3 regions of the Comamonas sp. GW821-FHT11H03 genome follow, and region 1 is predicted to be linked to each of the others. Evidence: predicted binding sites of a transcription regulator. Region 1 holds the regulator's gene; each other region holds the start of a gene.
The links. The regulator FNR, encoded in region 1, switches genes on or off when oxygen is low (the NO sensors DNR and NnrR bind a similar motif). The targets are predictions, from matches to a motif close to TTGATNNNNATCAA.

Region 1 (2,264 bases):
CGGCAGCACAAGCCAAGGTCTCGCAAACGGCCAGGATCACCCACCCCGAGGACGGCAAGTCCTGGTGGAAGTTTGCCCATGTCTGGCTCATCATCGCCGGCCCGGTGATCGTGGTGATTGCCGGCTTTGTCACCGCATACATCGCACTGAGCAGGCCCGATCCCGTGATTGACCCTGACTACTACCGCCATGGCATTGAAATCAACCAACGCCTGAGCGAAAGTGAAAAAAGCATGGCCCCTGCAGTCACCGGCCGCAATCATGCGGCCACTCCAGTCAAGGACCATCCTCTGGATCGCTGAGCGCTCCGGTGCTTGCTCCGCCAAGGTCGCTTTTGCGGCCTTTTTTGTTGCCAATATCAAAATCAGAGCATGTTGCGCATGCTCCGTCTAACGTTGATGCAGAAGTAAATGGTTTTTCATTATCCGGATGGCGCAAGGTGCTACTGAAAAGAGAGTGATTCAGGGTTTCCCGCCATGGTGCATGCCCGCAGTCCTGCGTGAGCGGTCATCACCTTTGTGCAAAATATGGTCAAGCCCACAGCCCAAGGAGAATCAGGATGGATGCTCGACGCTGGATGTGGATTGTCTGGCCGGCCTTTCTGGCGGCGGCAATCATGGAGATGGTGGTTTTTGCCTTTGTGGACCCGCTGGATCTGCACTGGCTTGGTTCCCCCCTGGGCTGGTCGCGCCAGGCCATCTATACGGTCGCCTTTTTTGCCTTCTGGGTCGTGACCCTGATAGGAGGAGCGATGACGGTGATGCTGGGGCGCTCCGTCAGCGATCTCAATGGAGGCATCGTTTCCGAGCCTCTGCCCGAGTAATTCGCCCAGATAAAAAAGCCCGCTGTCCGCGGGCTTTGTCTTGAGAGCGTCTGCTGACTCGGCTCAGCTCTGGCATTGCTGGCTGTTGACGATGCGTTTGAGCGCCTCGGTATCCAGAATGCGCAGGTGGCGCTGCCTGACTTCCACAATGCCTTCCTCTGCAAATTTGGAGAAAGTGCGGCTCACGGTCTCGAGCTTGAGGCCCAGGTAACTGCCGATTTCTTCGCGCGTCATGCGCAGCACCAGCTCCGACTTGGAAAAGCCGCGTGCCGACAGACGCTGGACCAGGTTCAACACAAAAGCCGCCAGGCGCTCTTCGGCACGCATGCTGCCCAGCAGCAGCATCACGCCATGCTCGCGCACGATTTCGCGGCTCATGACCTTGTGCACATGGTTCTGCAGCGCCGTGACCTCGCGCGAGAGCTGCTCCAGTTTGTCAAACGGCATGACACAGACCTCGGCGTCTTCCAGGGCCACGGCATCACAAGTGTGGTGGTCGTTGACGATACCGTCCAGACCAATGATTTCGCCCGCCATCTGAAAGCCTGTGACCTGATCGCGACCGTCTTCGGTCGCCACGCTGGTCTTGAAGAAGCCGGTTCGAATGGCATACAGAGAGGTGAACTCTTCGCCATTGCGAAACAGCAGCCCACCGCGCTTGATCTTGCGGCGCGTGGCCACAACCTCTTCAATGCGCTCCATTTGTTCATCGTCCAGGCCCATGGGCATGCACAGTTCACGCAGATTGCAGTTGGAGCAGGATGCTTTGATGGTCTGAAGATTCATGGGCTTTTGCTACCGCGCAGACAGACACACAGTGGAGAGTCGCGCTGGTCATTGACCTCGTGGTTGAAGATGAGATGGATCAAATTGTCGCAGCACTTGCCTTGAGGTCTCTTGATTTTCATCAAGGACAGGATGATTGCCTTGGGGCACATTGCCAGTATTCGTTCCAAAACATGCGCTTTTGCCTATTTGGGGCATGATTTTCAGGATCTGATTTCCATTGAAATATGCTCCATGCAGAGTGTGGGCGCACCCTAACTCCCAGTTATGACCGCAGTCACGCCTGAGTTGCTGAGCCGCTTTGATATCCCCGGCCCACGCTACACATCGTTCCCAACAGCCGACCGTTTTGTTGAGGCTTTTGGTGCAGACGACTACATACTGGCACTCAAGCAGCGCAAGACGCATTCTGGCTCGCGCGCTTTGCCGCTGTCCGTTTATGTGCATGTGCCGTTCTGTGAGTCGCTTTGCTATTACTGCGCCTGCAACAAGATCGTGACCAAGCATCATGAAAAGGCTGCCGAGTATCTGGACTACTTGGGCCGCGAGCTGGCCATGCATACCGAGCACTGCGGCAAAGGCCAGCTCGTAAGCCAGCTGCATCTGGGCGGAGGTACACCGACCTTCTTCAGCGATGCAGAGTTGCAGCAGCTGA
Region 2 (2,264 bases), on a different contig from region 1:
GCATCCAGTGCAGCACGCCAGCCCAGCTCGACATAGTCGTCCATGCCCAGATCTCGATCTTCGGCATCGGGGTTCTTCCAGGAGACGCAGAACACCGTATGCCCCTGATCGACCAGATACCTGATCAGCGAATTGTGTGGCGAAAGATCCAGGATGTAGTACTTCATGATCCAGGCCGGCATGATCAAGACCGGCTCGGGATGGACCTTGTCGGTGGTCGGTGCGTACTGGATCAGCTCCATCAGTTGGTTGCGCAGCACCACCTTGCCAGCGGTGACGGCCACATCGCGCCCCACCTGAAACTCCTCGCAGCCAGCAGGCGGCTTGTTGGTGAGCTGCGCATGCACATCTTCCATCAGGTACTGGAAGCCACGCGCCAGATTCGCACCGCCCTCTTTGGCGGTACGCTCCAGAACGATCGGGTTCGTGGCAAAAAAGTTCGCGGGCGAAAGCATATCCAGCCACTGCCTGCCCCAGAACCCGACCAGACGCTCGTGATGTTTGTCAACACCTGCAACGCCTTGGCTGGCAGCCTGCCACCAGCGTTGCTGAGCGGCAAAGCCCGCACTCATGACCGTGAACGGCCATTGCTTCCATTCAGGAGCCTGAAAGAGACGCTCCGCCTCCTGCGTCTGTGGCCCGCCATAGCAAAGCCTGACCCATTCCTCCAGCGCCAGCCTTGCCAGATCCAGACGCTTTGCCGGGCTGATGGCAAGGTTGCCGGCCCAATCCATCCAGGCCTGCCATTGGGACTCGGGGGAAACCGACAGCCACTGCTGCGCCCACATCGCGCGCACAGCCTGATCAAGCTGCTGGCTGGAACTGAACTGAGCTTCGGCATTGCGGTCAACCATAGCGGCCCCTTTTTGCTGCATGGCAATAACGCAACATCTTATGCGCAGCAAAAGTTGTTGCCTAGTCACGACCTGCCGGGGGTTGAGCCACATCAAGCTCGCGCAGCCGAAAGCGCTTCGGCATGCGGCAGCCGGCCCCGAACACCGGGCTGCTGCAGCTAAAAGAACTCTGCTGCCTTGCCTGGATCAGGCCTGCCACCGGAACTATTGGCCATGATTTGCAAGCTGAACGCACGCCACCGACCACTGACGCGCGCGGCACAGTTTTCTCATTGTGTGCAATAATGGAGGGCTTTAATGCGGAAAGTACACCGGACAGGCTGGTGCGGCTCCCGCACTTGACCAAAGGAAAGATCATGAAAGAAGGCATTCACCCCAATTACCGCGAAGTTCTGTTCGTGGACATGTCCAACGGCTTCAAGTTCGTGACACGTTCTTGCGTTTCCACCAAGGAAACCGAAAACTTCGAAGGTAAAGAGTACCCTCTGTTCAAGCTGGATACCACTTCTGAATCGCACCCCTTCTACACTGGCACACAAAAGTCGGTGGACAACATGGGTGGTCGCGTGGAGAAGTTCCGCAACCGCTTCGGCAAGAAGTAATTCTTACTTTTTTGCTGAAAAGGCAGCCCGGGCAACCGTGCTGCCTTTTTCTTTTTTGGGTGCCGCCCCACGAAATTCCAATGCTCCTATCATCGGAGCACCAAGCGCTTTGACTCCAAGCGCTTTCGCCTGATCTGGCGGTGCAAATTCGCACAGCCGCTACTGGATTGATTGCGTGAACCAGCCCACACCTGCCATCGTTGCCCAAAGCGCTGTACGCCGCCTGCCGCGCTGGGCCCTGCTTTTGCTGTGCCTGGCCTATGTGATTCCCGGCTTTGTCATGCGCGGCCCCTGGCGCTCCAACGACATGGAGGCCTTTGGCTACATGCGCGAGCTGGCGCTGGGCAAGACCGACTGGCTGGCCCCCAAGCTCTCGGGTCTGGCTCCCAGCATGGACGGTCTGCTGCCCTACTGGCTGGGGGCCCTGTCCTTGCAGGGATTCGAGTGGCTGCTCGGCGCCGAAATGGCGGCGCGCCTGCCCTTCATCGCCTTGCTGGTCGTGACCCTGGGCGCCGCCTGGTGGGCAGCCTATTACCTTGCACGCACGCCCGGTGCGCAGCCCGTGGCCTTTGCCTTTGGAGGGGAAGCCCAGCTCATCGACTATGCCCGCGCCATGGCCGATGCAGCCTTGCTGGCACTGGTTGCCTGCCTGGGCCTGGCCCAGCTCTCGCATGAAACCACCAGCTATGTCACGCAGCTGGGCTGCACGGCGCTGCTGTTCTTTGCCGCTGCGGCAATGGCCTATCACCCGAGGAAGTCAGCCGCGGCACTGCTATTTGGCATGCTGGGATTGGCCCTGAGCGGCGCC
Region 3 (2,264 bases), on a different contig from region 1:
GGCCTACGCCCGAAGGCGCGCACCGCGACGGCGTCGATCTGGTCGCCGTGCTGCTGGTGGGGCGCAAGGGCGTCAAAGGGGGCGAGACCCGCGTGTTCGAAGCGACCGGCCCCAATGGCCAGCGCTTCACGTTGACCGAGCCCTGGTCCGTGATGCTGCTCGACGATGCGCGCATGATTCATGAGACCACGCCGATCCAGCCTGCCGAGCACGGTGGCGTGCGCGACACGCTGGTGCTGACCTATCGCCGCGGCAACTTCCAGGGGGCCGAGCTCTAGGAGTCGCAGGGCCAGGCCGCTTGAGCTGGATTGAGACGGACGGCTTGGTTCGAAAAATTTGGGCAAAACTGTAACGTGCTCAATGCATCAAAGTGACGCCCTCGACACTGCATGATGCAGGCTTGTTGCGGCGAAGCTTTCGCCTCCTCGCCTTTTCGAGTCTTCCTGGCATCCAACAAGCCACAACCGCTGGCCGACACCACGCCCCTGCCGGGCGTGTTTTTTTATATGAATCGCTTTTACGCCCTCAGTATTTCAGTGCTGACCGCTCTTGTCACCGTAGCGGCCTGCAAGCCTTCGCAAGACCGTCCGGCGCAGGCGGCCGACACCAAGGAGCCCACGATCTACTTTCGCAATGGCCTTGAGATTACCCTCGGCGATGCCTCGGTGCCGATTCGCGGCGTGGAGGAATGCCCTTATGGTCTGGCCGCGCCGGCCGGTGCCGTGGTCGAGCTCAATGATGCCAAGTGCATCCGGCTGTCGCACGATACCGAGCAGATCGTCGTGATGCTGGATATGCCGGGCGGCATCGTCCAGGAGGAATGGACCGTGCGCCGCGATGCGCCCAGCAAACCCCATGAGCCAGCCTTCAAGAATGTCTCGCTGTTGCGCCCGGACGGCACTCGCATCACGATTACCGACAAGTCCGACACTTTGCTGGACAAATGCTACGAATACCAGGCGGCCCATGTCTGCATCTGAGCCCGACCTCGGCCAGTGTGAATTTCAGGGTTGATTCATGTCAACACGCTGAGGCATGATGAAGGCAGACTCAACGCTATCTCAAGAGCGGCATCTGCCCCGGGCCTTTGGCTTGAGGTCCGTGTCGCCTGCAACCTGAAAGGAGAAACATATGTCCATGTTCAATCACATCCTGGTTCCGGTCGACGGCTCCAAGCCCTCCATGCTGGCTGCACGCAAGGCCGCTGAGCTCTCCAAGGTTTTCGGCAGCGCCGTGACGGCGGTGTATGTGGTCGATCCCTATCCTTTCACCGGCGTGGGCGCCGACTTTGCCTATGGCCAGTCGCAGTATCTGAGCGCGGCCACCGCCGAAGCCAACACCGCCCTGGATGCGGTCAAGGCCATCATGGATGAGGCGGGTGTGCCCGTGAAGACCCTGGTGGGTGAGGGTCATGCAGTGCATGAAGGCATTGTGCGCACCATGGAAAGCGTGGGCGCAGACCTTGTCGTCATGGGCTCGCAGGGGCGACGCGGCCTTGAGAAGCTGATGCTGGGCAGCGTCACCCAACGCGTGCTGGGCGCAGTCAAAATCCCGGTTCTTGTTGTGCGCGAGTAAGCGTAAGGCGGCTGCACACGAAGCAACGGCTCCTCAGGGAGCCGTTTTTCTTGTGGGTCAGAGTGCTCAGCGATTGAGCAGCCGGGCCAGCCAGCCCTTTTTCTTGCGCTGCAGTTCCAGCTCCTGAAGCACTTCGGCCTTGAGTTGTTCCTTCTGTGCAGCGTGTCCGCTCTCTTTGGTCATCATGCGCAGATAGACCTTGGCCGAGTCCACATAGCCATGGTCTTCGTTGCGGATGTGGTTGAACAGCCAGCGCGAGAGCATGCCGTGCAGCTCGGCGGCCACATCCTCGCCCGCATCGAAGCGGGTCTGCATCTCGATGACGCGACGCGTGAACAGCTCGTGCACTTTTTTGTGCGGGCCGGCGAACATATAGCCGGCGCTCTCGATCAGGCTTTCCTCGAAGACGAAGTGCGAGACGGTGTAGTCGATCATCTCGCCGATGACATCGCCCAGCCCTGCGCGATCTGGCGAGCTGCGCAACTCGTAGAGTCTGTTGATGTAATCGACGATGCGGCGGTGCTGCCTGTCAATCTCCGCAATCCCGGTGTCCAGCTCGGGGACCCAGACCAGCAATGCCATGATGTTCTCCAGAAATTCAGGGGTTTCCGAAGAAGTATTCACGAGCCTGTCATAGGCCGCATTGATGCAGATCAGGCCTATTCGCGCCTGGCAGGGCGGCGCCAATC

Region 2: a site for FNR is predicted at 937-950, ahead of AC1RTQ_RS15125 (PHA/PHB synthase family protein). Genes of this name have one in related genera too.
Region 3: a site for FNR is predicted at 1,011-1,024, ahead of AC1RTQ_RS10140 (universal stress protein). Genes of this name have one in related genera too.

The regions. Positions count from the first base shown of each region.
Region 1 covers NZ_JBXARF010000005.1:271,831-274,094, forward strand. Annotated here, with positions in the region: gene AC1RTQ_RS13665 (FixH family protein) at 1-302, shown strand, start outside; gene AC1RTQ_RS13670 (hypothetical protein) at 560-823, shown strand; gene fnr (fumarate/nitrate reduction transcriptional regulator Fnr) at 887-1,609, opposite strand; gene hemN (oxygen-independent coproporphyrinogen III oxidase) at 1,877-2,264, shown strand, end outside.
Region 2 covers NZ_JBXARF010000006.1:183,491-185,754, forward strand. Annotated here, with positions in the region: gene AC1RTQ_RS15125 (PHA/PHB synthase family protein) at 1-854, opposite strand, end outside; gene AC1RTQ_RS15130 (type B 50S ribosomal protein L31) at 1,211-1,456, shown strand; gene AC1RTQ_RS15135 (hypothetical protein) at 1,632-2,264, shown strand, end outside.
Region 3 covers NZ_JBXARF010000003.1:402,665-404,928, reverse strand. Annotated here, with positions in the region: gene AC1RTQ_RS10150 (2OG-Fe dioxygenase family protein) at 1-278, shown strand, start outside; gene AC1RTQ_RS10145 (hypothetical protein) at 390-980, shown strand; gene AC1RTQ_RS10140 (universal stress protein) at 1,138-1,575, shown strand; gene AC1RTQ_RS10135 (bacteriohemerythrin) at 1,642-2,199, opposite strand.